Regions from separate parts of the Streptomyces sp. NPDC059037 genome, predicted to be linked through region 3. Evidence: riboswitches for the same ligand, from Rfam matches in the RefSeq annotation. Region 3 holds a riboswitch; each other region holds the start of a gene.
The links. A riboswitch is a leader RNA that binds a small molecule or an ion and turns the genes downstream of it on or off. The one in region 3 is predicted to bind cobalamin.

Region 1 (4,028 bases), on a different contig from region 3:
CCGTGCGCGTGCAGCAGATCGCGCACGGCGATCCCCCACGGCAGGTGGAGGCCTGCCTGGGACAGCAGATCGCGCCGGGCCAGCGACTGCGCGACCGGCCCGGTGCGCACCCCCGAGGGGGTGAGCAGCGCCGCGTCGTCCGCCCAGCGCAGGGCCAGGTCCACGTCGTGGGTCGCCATGACCACGGTCGTCCCCGAGTCCCGCAGCCGTTGCAGGGTGGCGAGGAGGCGTTCCTGCCCGTCGGGGTCGAGCCCCGCGGTCGGCTCGTCGAGGATCAGTACGCGCGGGCGCATCGCCACCGCACCGGCGATGGCGGTCCGTTTGCGCTGGCCGTAGGAGAGCAGATGGGTGGGGCGGTCGGCCAGGGCGCCGATGTCCAGTGCGCCGAGCGCTTCGGCGACCCGTGCGCGGACCTCCGCGTCGGGCAGGCCGAGGTTCAACGGGCCGAAGGACACGTCCTGTTCGACCGACGCGGCGAACAGCTGGTCGTCCGGGTCCTGGACGACGAGCTGAACGGTCGTACGCAGCCGCGTAAGACCCTTGCGGTCGTACGTCACACGGCTCCCGTCGACCGTCAACTCACCGGCATCCGGGCGCAGTCCACCGCTGAGCAGCCGCATCAGGGTGGTCTTGCCGCTGCCGTTGCGTCCGAGCAGCGCGAGGGCACGTCCCTCGACGATGTCGAAGTCGAGGCCGTCGAGCACGGTGGGGCCGTCCTCGTACGCGTACGAAGCCGCGCGCAGAGCCACCAGGGACTCGCCCCGCGGCGTGGGAGGAGCGCTCGGCTCGCTCATGGAAGAAGCCTTTCGAGTACGAGGGTGAGGGCCACCAGGGCCACGAGAAGTGCCGCGCTCGCGGTCACGAAGGGCCGGGAGACCCGGGCCTCGGGCACCAGCACCCGCAGCGTCCCGTCGTAGCCCCGTCCGGCGAGGCCCGCCTGCAGCCGGCTCGCCCGGTCGAAGGCCCGCACGAACGCGGTGGCGCCGAGCCCGGCGAGCGACCGCCAGGTGGCGGCCCGGGTGGTGTGCCCGAGCCGCGCTGCCTGCGCCTGCCGGATCCGCGTCATGGAGTCCAGGAGCAGAAAGCTCATCCGGTACGTGACGAGCGCCACGTCCACGACCGGCGCCGGCACGCCCGCCTTGACCAGGCGGGGCAGCAGGTCCGACATCGGCGTGGTGAAGGCGAAGAGCAGGACGCCGAGGGAGGCCGCGGAGGTGCGCAGGAGCAGACCGCCCGCGCGCGCCGGGCCGCCGTCGGCGAGCGTGATGAACCCTTCCGGGCCTGCGATCTGGATGAGCAGGGTCAGGGCGCCGGTGACGCAGAAGCCGAGCGGTACGCGGTAGGCGCGCCACAGCTTGCGGGGCGGCACGCCCGCCGGGCCGAGCAGCACGGCGAGCGCGGCGACCAGGACGAGGGCGGCGCCCGGCCAGGGCGGCAGGGAGACCGCGAGGGCGGTGAGCCCGAGCCCGAGCACGGCCTTGTCCACGGGGTGGCGGCGCCGCCAGCGACTGCTGTGCGCCGCCGCGTCGATGGGCAGCACGCCGGCTCAGACCTGCTCGGTCTGGGGCCGGGTGTCCTCCGCGTCCGCGCCCGCAGCCTCCGCCAGGGCACGTTCGGCACCCTGGCGGCGTCCCTTGCGCAGCCCGAAGTAGTAGGCGAGGACGCCCGCGCCGAGCGCCGCCTGGAGGGAGAAGAGCGCCGATTCGATCTCCCCGGACGGGGGTTCGTACAGGGGCGAGAACCACGGCTCGTACTCGGGGTCGTTCTCGGTGATCGCCGTCTCCGCCTGGGCGTCGGCGCCGGTGAACGGCTCTTCCTTGTCGTCGCCGAGGCCGAGGGCCAGGGGCAGCACAGCGAGTGCGGCGACGATGAGCAGGAGCAGGGTGTTGATCTTCGCGTTGCGGCTCATCAGGCACTGGCCTCCGTCTCGGACTTCTTACCCTGGAGCAGCACGCCGAGCCGGGTGAGCTCGCCCTTGCTGGACTGCACGAGGAGCCGCATCACCAGGACGGTGAGCAGTCCCTCGCTGACCGCAAGGGGGATCTGCGTGACGGCGAAGATGCCGCCGAACTTGCCCAGGGCGCCGATGAATCCGCTGGAGGGGTCGGGGAACGCCAGGGCCAGCTGGACGCTGGTGACGCAGTACGTCGACAGGTCGGCGACGAACGCCCCGAAGAACACGGCCACCATGAGCGGTACGTCGTATCTCTTCAGGAGCCGGTAGACGGCGTATCCGGCCCATGGCCCGATGATCGCCATGGAGAACACATTGGCGCCGAGCGTGGTGAGCCCGCCGTGGGCGAGCAGCAGAGCCTGGAACAGAAGGGTGATGGTGCCGAGCACCGTCATGATCGGCGGCCGGAACAGGATCGCGCCGAGCCCGGTCCCCGTCGGATGCGAGCAACTGCCCGTAACAGAAGGGATTTTCAGGGCGGAGAGGACAAAGGTGAAGGCTCCGGACGCGCCGAGGAGCAGGGTGCTCTCGGGGTGCTCCTTGACTTCACGGGTGAGGGAACGGACTCCGTGGACGACGAACGGCGCGGACGCGACACTCCAGGCGATCGCGTGCGCCGGGGGGAGGAAACCCTCGGCTATGTGCATGGCTGAACAGACCTCTCCAGCACCTCGTGGATGGACAACGCGCCTTGACCGGTCTCCTGGCTGACGGGTCGTACCGCCCGGACTCCGCCTTCCCGGGTACGTGAGCACCCAGTGGCTGCCCCGCAGGGGGCTGGAGCCGGACTTTCCCGATCACAGTGGCGAGGGCCGCACCGGCATCACACCGGATTTCCCGAGCACCAAGGCGTGGTGACACTAGTGCGCCACGTGAGGCGTGACAACTCGCACGGCGGGCGCAGTGGTGGCACACGCAAGCGCACACCACCACCGCGTACGCCCCTGGTCAGAGGGTGGAACGGAGCTCGCGCGCGGCGGCGACCAGGTTCTCGAGGGCGGCGCGGACCTCGGTCCAGCCCCGGGTCTTCAGACCGCAGTCCGGGTTGACCCAGAGCCGCTCCGGCGCGATCGCCTCAAGTCCCTTGCGCAGCAAGGCAGTCACCTCTTCGGCGTCGGGCACGCGCGGGGAGTGGATGTCGTACACGCCGGGCCCGACCTCGCGGGGATAGCCGGACGCGCCGAGTTCGTCGGCGACCTGCATGTGCGAGCGGGCCGCCTCCAGGCTGATGACATCGGCGTCGAGGTCGTCGATGGCCTGGAGGATGTCGCCGAACTCGGCGTAGCACATGTGGGTGTGGATCTGGCTGTCCGGCCGTACGCCGCTCGTGCTGAGCCGGAAGGACTCGGTGGCCCAGGCGAGATACCCGCCGTGGTCGGCGGCGCGCAGCGGCAGCGTCTCGCGCAGCGCGGGCTCATCCACCTGGATCACCGAACTCCCCGCCGCCTCCAGGTCGTTGACCTCGTCGCGCAGGGCGAGCGCGACCTGGCGTGCGGTGTCGGCGAGGGGCTGGTCGTCGCGGACGAAGGACCAGGCGAGCATGGTGACCGGGCCGGTGAGCATGCCCTTGACCGGCTGCCGTGTGAGCGACTGGGCGTACGCGGTCCAGCGCACCGTCATCGGCTCGGGGCGGGAGATGTCGCCGGCCAGGATCGGCGGACGGACATAGCGCGTCCCGTAGGACTGGACCCAGCCGTGCTGCGTGGCGAGATATCCGGTGAGCCGCTCGGCGAAGTACTGCACCATGTCGTTGCGTTCGGGCTCGCCGTGCACCAGGACGTCGATGCCGGTCTTCTCCTGGAAGGAGATGACCTCGCGGATCTCGGCCTCGATGCGCTCCTCGTACGTGGCCGCGCCGATGCGGCCGGCGCGCAGGTCGGCGCGGGCGGTGCGCAGTTCGCCGGTCTGCGGGAAGGAGCCGATGGACGTCGTCGGCAACAGCGGAAGGCGCAGCCGTTCGCGCTGGGCGGCGACCCGCTCGGCGTACGTCTGGGAACGGCGGGTGTCCGCGTCGGTGACGGCCGCGGCGCGGGCGCGCACCACCGGGTCGCGGGTGAGCGAGGAACTGGCGCGC
Region 2 (4,028 bases), on a different contig from region 3:
GGAGAGGACACCGGCGAGCAGGCGCAGGAGGGTGGACTTGCCCGAGCCGTTGGGGCCGAGGAGGCCGACCGTCGCGCCCGGCGGCGGGGCGATGCTCACCCCGTCGACGATGAGGCGGCCGCCCGCCCGGCGGCTGACCCGGTCCGCCCGCAGTCCGGCGGTCATATCGCGGCCTTCCGCGTGCGGTAGAGGACCAGGACGAACGCAGGGACGCCGATCAGGGACGTCACGACTCCCACCGGCACCTCCTGCGGGTCAAGGACCGTGCGGGCCAGTGTGTCCACCCACACCAGGAACACCGCGCCCGCGAGCGCCGTGACCGGGAGCAGTCGCGCGTGCCCGGAGCCGACCACCGCGCGGGCCGCGTGCGGCAGGACAAGGCCGACGAAGCCGATGGCGCCCGCGCTGCTGACCAGGACCCCCGTCAGCAGGGCGGTGACGGAGAGCAGGATCAGACGGGTGCGGGCCACGTGGACGCCCAGCGTCGCCGCCGCGTCCTGGCCGAACGCGAAGGCGTCCAGCGTGCGGGCCTGCGCCAGGCAGACGGTGAGCGCCGCCAGGAGGACCGCGGCGCAGATCCATACGTCCGTCCAGCCCACCCCGCTGAGCGAGCCGAGGAGCCAGAACAGCACCCCGCGCGTCGTCTCCGCGTCGGCGGCGGTCAGGATCACGAACGAGGTGAGCGCCGAGAACAGCTGCATGGCCGCGACGCCGGAGAGCACGACGCGGTCGGTGCTCCCGCCCAGCGCATGGCTGAGCAGCAGGACCAGGGCGAAGGAGCACAGGGCGCCGGCGAAGGCGCCCGCCGAGACCGAGACGACTCCCCCGCCGAGACCGAGGACGACGACCGCGACCGCTCCCGTGGACGCCCCGGAGGAGACGCCGAGGACGAAGGGGTCCGCGAGCGGGTTGCGCAGGAGGGACTGGAGGACCGTCCCGCAGACCGCGAGGCCCGCGCCGCACACCGCGGCGAGCAGGGTGCGCGGCATCCGCAGGTTCCAGACGATGCCGTCCCGCAGCGGCGTGAGCCCCGTCTCTCCCCCGCCGAGGTGCGCCACGACCGCCGAGAACACATCCGGTACGGAGATGGCGGCGGGGCCGATCGTGACGGCCACCGCTATGGAGAGCGCGAGCGCGGCGGCGCCCGCCGCCCACAACAGGGCGCCGCGCGCGAGCGTCACTTGGCGAGCCCGAACTCGCGCAGCGCGGCGGCCACTTGCTCCACCCCGTCCACGGTCCGGATCGTGGGGTTCATCGCCTGGCCGCTGAGCAGGACGTACCGCTTCTTCTTCACGGCGGTCAGGTTCTTGGTGACCGGGTTGGACTCCAGGAACTCGATCTTCTTCTTCGCGCTCTCGGCCGTCTGCGCCTTGCGGGTGAGGTCGCCGATGACCAGGACGTCGGGGTCGCGGTCCGCCACCGTCTCCCAGTTGATCTGGGGCCACTCCTCGCGGGTGTCGTCGAAGACGTTCTTGGCGCCGAGCTCGCGCGTGATGATGCCGGGGGCGCCGCAGCAGCCCGCCATGTAGGGGGCCTTGGAGTCGGAGAACCAGTAGAGGAGCGTGGTGTCGGAGGCGTCGATGTCCTGCTTGGCCTTCGCCAGGCGGGACTTCAGGCCGGCGACCAGGCGCTCGCCGCGCTTCTGGACCCCGAACGCCCGCGCAAGGTCGCGCACTTCGCCGTACACCGTGTCCATGGTGAGCGCCTTGACGCGGCTGCCGTCGCCGTCGCCGGTGTTGTCCTTGCCCGCGCAGTCGGTGGGCGAGACGTACGAGGGGACGCCGAGCTCGGTGAACTTGGCGCGGTCGGCGACGCCGCCCTTGCTCACCGTCGCCAGGAAGGAGGCGGTCACGAAGTCCGGCTCCTGGGCAAGGACCTTCTCGAAGGAGGGGTAGCGGTCGGAGAGGCGCTCGACCTTGGCGTTGTCCTTCTCCAGGCCCTTCAGGACCGGGTCGGTCCAGGTGCCGGTGCCTGCCATGCGGTCGGCGAGGCCGAGGGAGAGCAGGATCTCCGTGGAGCCCTGGTCGAGGGAGACCGCCCGCTGCGGCTCCGCCTTGATCTGCGACTTCTTGCCGCAGGAGGTGAGGGTCAGCGGGTAGCCGGCGGCCTTCTTGTCCGTGGTGGAGGGGGTCGGCGAGCCGCCGCAGGAGGTCAGCGTGACGGCCAGGGCCGTGCCGAGGAGGACGGGCATACGTACACGACGGGCTGTGGAGGACACACGATCCCTTGAGTCTCATGGCTCATACGCGGAGCCTGGCCTGCTTGATCACCTCCGCCGCCCGGTGCGCGGACAAAGGTGCCAGCAGGTCTTCGGACTCGGGGATCGGCCGGGCGGGGCGCCTTCCCAGGCGTCCGTGGACGCCCAGTGGCCGTGGCCCCGCCCGTTCCCCCTCACCGCTGCGCGTCAGTTCCGGATTCGCACCGGATTCCCTGGCCCTGGTGTGGGTTTGACTGGCGTGCGCAAATTATCACGCGGGCCGGGGCGAGCCGCGGTAGGTGCCGAAGGACCACTTGTTGCCCTCCGGGTCGGCGATCGCGAACTCCCGGCTGCCGTACGGCTGGTCCTCGATCTCGCGGATGATCTTCACCCCGGCGTCGGTGAGGCGCCCGTAGAGATCGTCGACATGGTCCGTGACGACGTACGCGCCGAAGGTGCCCGGCTTGAGGCACAAGGCCTCGGCCTTCTCGTCGTACGAGCCGAGCATGACCGCCCCGCCCTCGGGCCAGTCGAGCTCGGCGTGGGCCACCCGGTCGCCGTCCTCGTAGACGGCGGTGCGCAGGAAGCCGACCGTGCCGACGAGGAAGTCGATCAGGGCGGGTGCGTCGTGGGCCTGGAGGGTCGGCCAGACGTCGGGGGCGCGTCCCGCGGGGGTGGCTGCGGTCTCGGTCTGCTGCTTCTCGGTGGTGTTCATGGCCCCTACTCTTCGCCCCCGCCATGGCTCCCGGCTTGGATATTCCGGCACTCTTCGGCCAGCCAGCCGCTGGGGCTCGTGCCGGTGTACTGCCGGAAGTCCCGCACCAGGTGGGAGTGGTCGTAAAAGCCGCAGTCCGCGGCGACCCGCGCCAGATCGGGCGCGGCGCCCGCGGCGACGGAGCGCACGACGGTGTTCCGCGCGCGCTGGAAGCGCATCAGGCGGGCGGCCTGCTTGGGGCCGATCCCCGTCTCGGCGCGGAAGAGGGCGGTGAGCCTGCGCTCGCTGAGCGCGACGTGCCGGGAGAGACCGCCGAGCGTGCCCGCGCCCCGGTGCCTGGCCAGCCAGGCCCAGGCCTCGGCGACCTCGGGGCGGACGGATCCGCGGGCGTCGCCGGTGGCGACGCGCTGCCTCAAGTAGGCGGACAGGGCGGCGAATCGCTCCTCCCAGGTGTCCCGCTCGCACAGCAGCTCGCGTACGTCGGCGGCGCGGCGCCCCATCACCTCCGTGCCGGACGTGACGATGTCACCGGCGAGTTCGGCGGCCGGTACGCCGAACAGGGCGCGGGCGGCGAGCGGATGCACGGCGAGCTGGATGCCCGCCTCGTGCTCGGGCTTGACGACGTACGCCGGTGACTGGTGCAGACCGCCGAGGACGATGTCGGAGCTGATCGCGTCGGCGCCGCCCGCCTGCTCGGGGGTGAGGCCGCTGACGACCGGGCCGTCGAACGAGAAGATCAGGGTCAGATACGGGGATGGCAGGCCGCGGTGCAGGCCGGGCCGCTCGCCCGTGGTGCGGTAGCCGACCGCGGACACGACCATGCCGTCGAGCCGCGGGACGGCCCGCACGAACTCGCGGGAGCCGGTCTCCATACGTTCCAGTATGCGATGCACGGAGCCCGGGCGCGGGGCGGAAGCGTTCGATGCTGCTACCCGCGCGGGGCCGGTCCATGCCCCTCACGACCGGTGACATCGATCATGGGAATCCGCTGTCTGACCTCGTACGATGGCCCGCCGCTCCGGACGGGGCGCAGACCGCTCTCAGGGGGCAGAAACATGGCAGTAGGAGCAAAGGGCAAGCTCGCGGTTCTCGGTACGGCGGGCGCGCTCACCGCGG
Region 3 (4,028 bases):
ACGGTGGAAAGGAGCGCCTCCTGCCGCCCACCGTGATAGCCCCGAGCACTCATCTCTCCGACAGGCTTCCCCATGAGCACCACCTGGCTGCTGCGGTCGCTGCCCGGCTTGAGCAGCACGGGGTTCATCAGCGCGCTCGGCTCGACGCGGGCGGCCTGCGCCTGCATGGCCTGCGCCCGCCCGATCTCGGCGCCTTCGCGCGTGACGAAGGAGTTGAGCGACATGTTCTGCGCCTTGAACGGCGCGACGGAAACCCCTTTGCGAGCCAGCCACCGACAGATCCCGGCGGTGACAACGCTCTTCCCGGCGTCAGAGGTGGTCCCGGCAACCAGTAGTCCGCCACTCACGTATGTCTCCCTTGCTGTGGGCAGGCGTTCCGCAGGGCGGAACGGGTGGGCACAGCCCCAGCTGCCGAGCTCCGATTCCCCCGAGCGGCCATGGCAACCCCCAACGCCAGCAAGCCAACCCGCCGAGACAGCCGCACAGCCCGCTCGATGTCAGCCACGGCAACGTCCCGCCCACCCCCGTTGAGAACAGGCCGATGCTCAACCCGCCCCCCGTACGAGAGAGTCCCCCCGAGCCGCACCCCCAACGCCCCCGCGAAGGCCGCCTCCACAGGCCCCGCATTGGGACTCGGATGCTTGGCGGCATCGTCACGCCAGGCCCGCAGCGCTCCGGAGGGCGAATCCCCAGCAGCAGCCGCCAGCAGGGCGGTAAGCCGGGCTCCCGGCCACCCCAGGACGTCATCGAGCCGAGCGGACGCCCACCCGTACCGGAGGTACCTCGCGGACTTGTGCCCCACCATCGCGTCCAACGTGTTCACGGCCCGAAACCCGACAAGCCCCGGAACGCCAGCCAAGGCCCCCCACACCAGCGCCCCCACGACGGCGTCGGACGTGTTCTCGGCGACGGACTCGACGACGGCCCGCGCGATGCCATCGGCATCCAGCGCCTGCGGATCCCGCCCGCACAGATGCGGCAGCCGCTCCCGCGCCACCTCGACGTCCCCCGCGGCGAGCGCCCCGCCGATGGCCCGCGCCTCACGCCCGAGCGAGGTCCCGCCGACCACGGCCCAGGTCGCGGCGGCGGTCAGCGCGACCGACCCGGCGCGCGAGTGGCGACGTACAAGAGAAGAGGCAAGGGCGGCGGCACCCGCCGCCCCGCCGGCGCACACCACGGCATGCAGCGCACCCCACCCGCGGTGGTCCCGCCACAGGACACGCTCGACGGCACCCGCCGCACGCCCGAACGCGGCGACCGGATGCCCGCGGCGAGGATCACCGAGAAGCAGATCACCGAGGAGCCCGGCGGCGGCGCCGTACGCGAAGTCGCGATCGGCACACATGGGTTCAGCCGACCGTTACGTGAAGGGGAGCGACGGGCCCGGCCTGGACGGGCGGGGGCACAGGAACCGGCAACGGGCGGCCGCGCATGGCGATATGTCCTCACTCAGGGTGTCCGCGCCCTGGTTCGACGTGATCGGCGGGCGAGAGTTCCTGGCTCACGGGGAGTCGTCTCCCCGGTGACAGTGGCGGGACCGCGCCGGATTCGCACCGGCTTCCTCTTCTGCCGCCGTAATGGCTCCGGCAGTCCACCACGCCCCGCGAACGCCCGTCAACTCGCCTTTGACCTGCGACGGGAGAGTGTGCCAAGGCCCACATACGAAGGTGGGGCGCAAGGCGCCGAAGCGTCCTGCACCCCACCTTGAACTCCGTCGTCAGGCGACGAACTCCGGCCGTCAAGCGACGATCAGATAGATCCCGTACGCCACCGCGGCCGTGCACAGCGCGAAGCACAGGTAGGCGCCCGCGCGCGCCGCCACCGCGTTGCCGCCAGCGGCGGAAGTGGCGCCGGAGGTGGCCGCCTCGTGCTTGGAGAGGCCGACGATGCCGAGGGTGAACAGGCCCACCAGGGCCACCGTCACCGCGAGGCTGACTCCGAAGACGGAGCCGAGAGCTGCCCAGTCGATGTCCATGCTGATCTGTCCTTACACCGTGGCGGGCCGGGCGGGATCCGCCACGGAGCCGGTCGGGGCCGGGATGGTGGCCTTGACGTGGTCGTCGTCGGCGGCCGTCGCGGCGGCGCCGGTGGGCGGCGGCGTGACGGCGGCGATCGCGGTGGTCACGACGCCCGCCGGCTCCGCGTCGGAGCCGCCGATCTCGTCGTCCGCGACGTTCGTGTGGTCGACGGCGTTGCGCCGCGAGAGCACCCAGATGACGGCCGAGCCGCCGACCAGGAGCGCCGCGGTCGCCGCGATGCCCCAGGGGCCCTGCTTGGTGAGGAACTCGGCGCCCGCGCCGACCAGGCCGGCGGCCGGGAGCGTCAGACCCCAGGCGACGAACATCCGGGTCGCCGTGGACCAGCGGACCACACCGCCCTTGCGGCCCAGGCCCGCGCCCATCACGGCGCCGGAGCAGGACTGCGTGGTGGAGAGCGAGAAGCCGATGTGCGACGAGGCGAGGATGACCGTCGCGGCGCTGGTCTGGGCGGCGAAGCCCTGCTGCGGCTGGAGGTCGGTGAGGCCCTTGCCCATGGTGCGGATGATGCGCCAGCCGCCCAGGTAGGTGCCGAGCGCGATGGCCACACCGGCCGAGACGATGACCCACATCGGGGGGTTCGCGCCGGGGTTGAGGACGCCGCCGGTGACCAGGGCGAGCGTGATGATGCCCATGGTCTTCTGCGCGTCGTTCGTGCCGTGCGCCAGCGAGACGAGGCCGGCGGAGGCGATCTGGCCCGCGCGGTAGCCCTTGGCGGTCGCCTTGGTGTCGGTGTTGCGGCCGATCCGGTACGTCAGGCGCGTGGCCGCCATCGCGGCGAGACCCGCCACGAGCGGCGCGGCGAGGGCCGGGATCAGGATCTTGGTGACGACGGTGCCGCCGTTGATCGACGACCAGCCCATCGACATGACGGCGGCGCCGATGAGGCCGCCGAAGAGTGCGTGGGAGGAACTGGAGGGCAGGCCCACCAGCCAGGTCAGCAGATTCCAGAGGATCGCGCCCACCAGGGCCGCGAATATGACCTCTGTCTTCAGTCCGTCCTCGTTGACGATGCCGCCAGAGATCGTCTTGGCGACTTCGACGGAGAGGAAAGCTCCGACGAGGTTCAGCACGGCGGACATGGCCACCGCCGTCTTGGGCTTGAGAGCGCCGGTCGAGATGGTGGTAGCCATCGCGTTGGCTGTGTCGTGGAAACCGTTCGTGAAATCGAACACGAGAGCGGTAACGATCACGATCCCGAGGAGAAGCGTGATGTGTTCCATTTACCCAGGCTTCTGTTGGACGTCAGTGGCATGTGGAACGTAGGCAACCTGAGTGAACGGAAAGTGAACTGGGCCGGGCCATGCGGTGACTCGAACGGAAGTGCCGCCGCTCCGCTTGCGTCGCAACCGTGACGGAGATCGTCCGGAGCGGCGGCACGAGGCCCGGAATCCGGGCTTCCAAGGGCTCTTGGCTACCCTCGGGCGAACCTCTTCAACTGGTTCATCGAGCCGTTGAAGAGATTCTGATCACCCGGCAGCCTGCCGCTGTTGTCGTACTGCCAGATGGTCAAGTACGACCACCCCTTGGGCAGCGTCCCCGACGTCGACGACCAGCGCGCGAGCCACAGTGCGTGATTCGCCCCGAAGGCGCGGCTGCCGCCCGTGCAGTTGTTCCACCACTTGGTGGTCGTGTAGATCACGGGACGGCGCCCCGTCTGGCGCTGCACCTCGTTGCTGAACGACTTGATCCAGTTGACCATGCCGGTCTTGCTGAGGCCGTAGCACTTGCGTTTGCTGTACGGATTGTGCTCGATGTCGAGCGCGGGCGGCAGCGTCCAGCCGTCCCCCCGCCAGCGCCCGCCGTGGCTCATGAAGTACGCGGCCTGCTTCCTGCCGGACGACTTGCTCGGTACGGCGAAGTGGTACGCCCCGCGGACGATGCCCGCGTTGCGGGAGCCGTTGTACTGCTGCTTGAAGTGGGGATTGCGGTACGTGTGGGACTCGGTGGCCTTCACGTACACGAAGCGTGCGCCCTTGCTCTTGGCCTTCT
Region 4 (4,028 bases), on a different contig from region 3:
CGACGACGGCGGCGGCGACACGAGCTCGGACGGCAAGAAGATCACCATCGGCATCAAGTTCGACCAGCCGGGCATCGGCCTGAAGACGCCGGACGGCAAGTACACGGGCTTCGACGTCGACGTGGCCACCTACGTCGCCAAGGAGCTGGGACACGACCCCGGCGACATCGAGTGGAAGGAAGCCAAGAGCGCCGACCGCGAGACGCTGCTCGAGCGCGGTGACGTCGACTTCATCGCCGCCTCGTACTCGATCAACCCCGAGCGCGAGAAGAAGGTCGACTTCGCAGGCCCCTACCTCCTGGCACACCAGGACGTCCTGATCCGGGCGGACGACGACTCCATCACGAAGCCCGCGGACCTCAACAACAAGAAGCTCTGCTCGGTCACGGGCTCCACATCCGCGCAGAACGTCAAGGACAAGATCGCGCCGCAGGCCCAGCTGCAGGAGTACGGCGGCTACTCGGAGTGCCTGACCGGCCTGGAGAACAAGGTCATCGACGCCCTGACCACCGATGACTCGATCCTCGCCGGTTATGCCGCGCAGCCCGAGTTCAAGGGCAAGTTCAAGCTCGGCGGATTCAAGCTGAGCAACGAGAACTACGGCATCGGCGTAGAGAAGGGCAGCGATCTCAAGGCGCAGATCAACACCGCCCTGGAGAAGATGGTCAAGGACGGCGCCTGGGACGACGCCGTCAAGAAGAACTTCGGCCCGGCCAACTACAAGAACGAGCCCGCACCGAAGATCGGCGTCATCGTCAGCTGAGGCGGGTGACCCGAGGCGCGCCGTCCTCGCGGCGGCGCGCGTCGCCCCTTCACGTACGCGGAAGGCCGGGAGACCGTGTTCGACTTTCTCGAAGGCTACGACCTGCTGGCTGCCTTCTGGGTGACGGTGCAGCTCACCTTCTACTCCGCCATCGGTGCCCTGATCTGGGGAACGGTGCTGGCCGCCATGCGCGTCAGTCCCGTGCCGCTGATGCGTGGCTTCGGCACCGCCTACGTCAACGTGGTCCGGAACATCCCGCTCACCGTGATCATCGTCTTCACCTCGCTGGGCCTGTTCCAGACGCTCGGCGTCACCCTCGGCGCCGACGACTTCACGACGATCAACTTCCGGCTCGCCGTGCTCGGTCTGATCGTCTACACCGCGTCGTTCGTCTGTGAGGCGCTGCGGTCCGGCATCAACACGGTGCCCATGGGCCAGACGGAGGCGGCGCGTGCCATCGGCCTGAACTTCCCCCAGGTGCTGAGGCTCATCGTTCTTCCGCAGGCCTTCCGTTCCGTGGTGGGCCCACTGGCGAACGTACTGATCGCCCTGACCAAGAACACCACGGTGGCCGCCGCGATCGGCGTCGCCGAGGCGGCGGCGCTGATGCGGGAGATGATCGAGAACGAGGCTCAACTCATCCTCATCTCCGCCATCTTCGCGTTCGGATTCATCTGCCTCACCCTCCCGACCGGGCTGTTCCTCGGCTGGGTGAGCAAGAAGGTGTCGGTGAGGCGATGAGTGCGCAGAACGTCCTGTACGACGCCCCGGGGCCGCGCGCCAAGCGGCGCAATGTGCTGCTCACGGTGGTGTTCCTGATCGCACTCGCCGCCCTGATCTGGTGGGTGGTCCAGAGCCTCGCCGACAAGAACCAGCTCGAGTGGGTCAAATGGCGGCCCTTCTTCACGGACTCCCGGGCCTGGGAGACGTACATCCTGCCGGGGCTCAAGAACACGCTCATCGCCGCTGCACTGTCCATGGTCATCGCGCTGCCGCTCGGGGCGCTGTTCGGCATCGCCCGGCTCTCGGACCACTGGTGGGTGCGGGGCGCGGCGGGCACCGTCGTGGAGTTCTTCCGCGCCATCCCGGTGCTGATCCTGATGCTCTTCGCGAACGCGGCGTACTCCGAGTACACCGACATCAGCCCCGCCAGCCGGCCGCTCTACGCCGTCGTCACCGGTCTCGTCCTCTACAACGCCTCCGTACTCGCGGAGATCGTACGAGCCGGAATCCTGTCCCTGCCCCGCGGCCAGACCGACGCGGCCAAGGCGATCGGCATGCGCAAGAACCAGGTCATGCGCCACGTGCTGCTGCCGCAGTCGGTCACCGCGATGCTCCCGGCGATCGTCAGCCAGCTGGTGGTCATCGTGAAGGACACCGCGCTGGGCGGCGCGCTGATCGGGTTCTCCGAACTCCTCGCGTCGGTCCGCCCGATGAGCGCGAACTACGGCGCCAACACCATCGCCAGCTTCACCGTGGTCTCGGTGATCTTCGTCGTACTGAACTTCGCGCTCACATCCTTCGCGAGCTGGCTGGAAGGCAGGCTGCGGCGCGGCAAGAAGTCCACCGGCGCGGTGGTCACCGCGGACGCGGTCGAGACGCTTGCGACACCGGGCGAGCACTTGGGCCGTGACGATCTCGGGGGAACGGACGGCACCTCCAGCAAGTGACCACGTACGTATAGGCTGCCCCACGCAGCTGGTTCGCCCTGTCCGCCAGGCAGGCGCGTCGTAAGAGGGAACCCGGTGGGAATCCGGGACTGCCCCGCAGCGGTGAGCGGGAACGACCGCCGTCATACGCACTGGATTCGCCTGCGGATCCGGGAAGCGACGGCCAGTAGGTGCCTCGTCCTCCTTCGGGAGGGCTCGGCGGGCCCGTGAGTCCGAAGACCTGCCACTGCCCGTGCGCGAAGGAGCGCACGGCATCTCGGTGACCTCGAGGGCGGGTCGGCGGCGGAAGCGAGCATCCCCACCCAGGGGCAATCCCATGCCAGGGGCTCGGCTTCCTCGCCCTTTCTTCGCGCCCTCGTCCCGTCCCGGGAATCAGGACGAGTACTCGCGAAGGAGAGTTCCGTGACCGCCGCATCCACCGACACATCCACCGGCACATCCGCGGCCCGCACTGCCGAGGCCACCGTGTACGGCTATCCCCGGCAAGGCGCCGACCGGGAACTGAAGAAGGCCATCGAGGGGTACTGGAAGGGGCGGGTCGGCGCGGACGAACTGCGCCGGACCGCCGCCGAGTTGCGCCGCGACAACTGGCGGCAGCTCGTCGACGCCGGGATTCACGAAGTGCCGACCGGGGACTTCTCGTACTACGACCATGTCCTGGACACCAGCGTCATGGTGGGCGCCGTCCCGGACCGTCATCGTGCCGCCGTCGAAGCCGATCCGCTCGACGGGTACTTCGCCATGGCACGCGGCACCCAGGACGTGGCGCCCCTTGAGATGACCAAGTGGTTCGACACCAACTACCACTATCTCGTGCCCGAGTTGGGGCCCGATGTCGTGTTCGGCGCCGACTCGCGCAAGCAGGTCGCCGAGCTGGCCGAGGCCGTCGCGCTCGGGCACACCGGGCGGCCCGTCCTCGTCGGTCCCGTCACCTATCTGCTGCTCGCCAAGCCCGCCCCCGGCGTCGCCCCGGACTTCGAGCCGCTGACGCTCCTCGACCGGCTGCTTCCGGTGTACGCCGAGGTCCTCGCCGATCTGCGGGCCGCGGGCGCCGAGTGGGTTCAGCTGGACGAGCCCGCCCTGGTGCAGGACCGCAGCCCGGCCGAACTGAACGCCGTCGCCCGGGCCTACCGCCATCTCGGCGCGCTCACCGACCGGCCCCGACTGCTCGTCGCCTCCTATTTCGACCGGCTCGGAGAGGCCCTGCCCGTCCTCGCGAAGGCTCCCGTCGACGGCCTCGCCATCGACTTCACCGGGCCCGCCGCCGCCAATCTCGACGATCTCGCCGCCGTCGGCGGTCTGCCCGGCAAGCGTCTTGTCGCCGGCGTCGTCGACGGCCGCAATGTGTGGATCAACGACCTGGGGAAGTCCCTGGCCGTGCTCGGTACGTTGCTCGGGCTCGCCGGGCGCGTCGACGTGGCCGCCTCCTGCTCCCTGCTGCACGTCCCGCTGGACGCCGACGCCGAGAAGGGGCTTGATCCGCAGATCGCCCGCTGGCTGGCCTTCGCCCGGCAGAAGACCGGCGAGATCGCCACCCTCGCCCGTGGCCTGGGGGAAGGAACCGGGGCCATTGCCGCCCGACTCGCCGCGAATCG

Region 1: it holds a riboswitch for cobalamin, as region 3 does, so the genes downstream of both, ACFWY6_RS20450 (energy-coupling factor ABC transporter permease) here and ACFWY6_RS07180 (cobalamin biosynthesis protein) in region 3, are expected to answer to the same signal.
Region 2: it holds a riboswitch for cobalamin, as region 3 does, so the genes downstream of both, ACFWY6_RS34225 (ABC transporter substrate-binding protein) here and ACFWY6_RS07180 (cobalamin biosynthesis protein) in region 3, are expected to answer to the same signal.
Region 4: it holds a riboswitch for cobalamin, as region 3 does, so the genes downstream of both, metE (5-methyltetrahydropteroyltriglutamate--homocysteine S-methyltransferase) here and ACFWY6_RS07180 (cobalamin biosynthesis protein) in region 3, are expected to answer to the same signal.

The regions. Positions count from the first base shown of each region.
Region 1 covers NZ_JBHYIG010000093.1:7,745-11,772, forward strand. The annotation lists gene ACFWY6_RS20435 (energy-coupling factor ABC transporter ATP-binding protein) at 1-794, opposite strand, end outside; gene cbiQ (cobalt ECF transporter T component CbiQ) at 791-1,540, opposite strand; gene ACFWY6_RS20445 (energy-coupling factor ABC transporter substrate-binding protein) at 1,547-1,909, opposite strand; gene ACFWY6_RS20450 (energy-coupling factor ABC transporter permease) at 1,909-2,601, opposite strand; cobalamin riboswitch at 2,630-2,818, opposite strand; gene metE (5-methyltetrahydropteroyltriglutamate--homocysteine S-methyltransferase) at 2,903-4,028, opposite strand, start outside.
Region 2 covers NZ_JBHYIG010000231.1:6,317-10,344, reverse strand. The annotation lists gene ACFWY6_RS34235 (ABC transporter ATP-binding protein) at 1-165, opposite strand, end outside; gene ACFWY6_RS34230 (FecCD family ABC transporter permease) at 162-1,181, opposite strand; gene ACFWY6_RS34225 (ABC transporter substrate-binding protein) at 1,178-2,191, opposite strand; cobalamin riboswitch at 2,284-2,471, opposite strand; gene ACFWY6_RS34220 (VOC family protein) at 2,469-2,912, opposite strand; gene ACFWY6_RS34215 (helix-turn-helix domain-containing protein) at 2,918-3,784, opposite strand; gene ACFWY6_RS34210 (haloacid dehalogenase-like hydrolase) at 3,968-4,028, shown strand, end outside.
Region 3 covers NZ_JBHYIG010000021.1:7,361-11,388, reverse strand. The annotation lists gene ACFWY6_RS07185 (cobyric acid synthase) at 1-347, opposite strand, end outside; gene ACFWY6_RS07180 (cobalamin biosynthesis protein) at 344-1,345, opposite strand; cobalamin riboswitch at 1,470-1,608, opposite strand; gene ACFWY6_RS07175 (hypothetical protein) at 1,739-1,975, opposite strand; gene ACFWY6_RS07170 (anion permease) at 1,988-3,259, opposite strand; gene ACFWY6_RS07165 (lysozyme) at 3,451-4,028, opposite strand, start outside.
Region 4 covers NZ_JBHYIG010000093.1:11,788-15,815, reverse strand. The annotation lists gene ACFWY6_RS20470 (transporter substrate-binding domain-containing protein) at 1-763, shown strand, start outside; gene ACFWY6_RS20465 (amino acid ABC transporter permease) at 839-1,504, shown strand; gene ACFWY6_RS20460 (amino acid ABC transporter permease) at 1,501-2,433, shown strand; cobalamin riboswitch at 2,463-2,659, shown strand; gene metE (5-methyltetrahydropteroyltriglutamate--homocysteine S-methyltransferase) at 2,836-4,028, shown strand, end outside.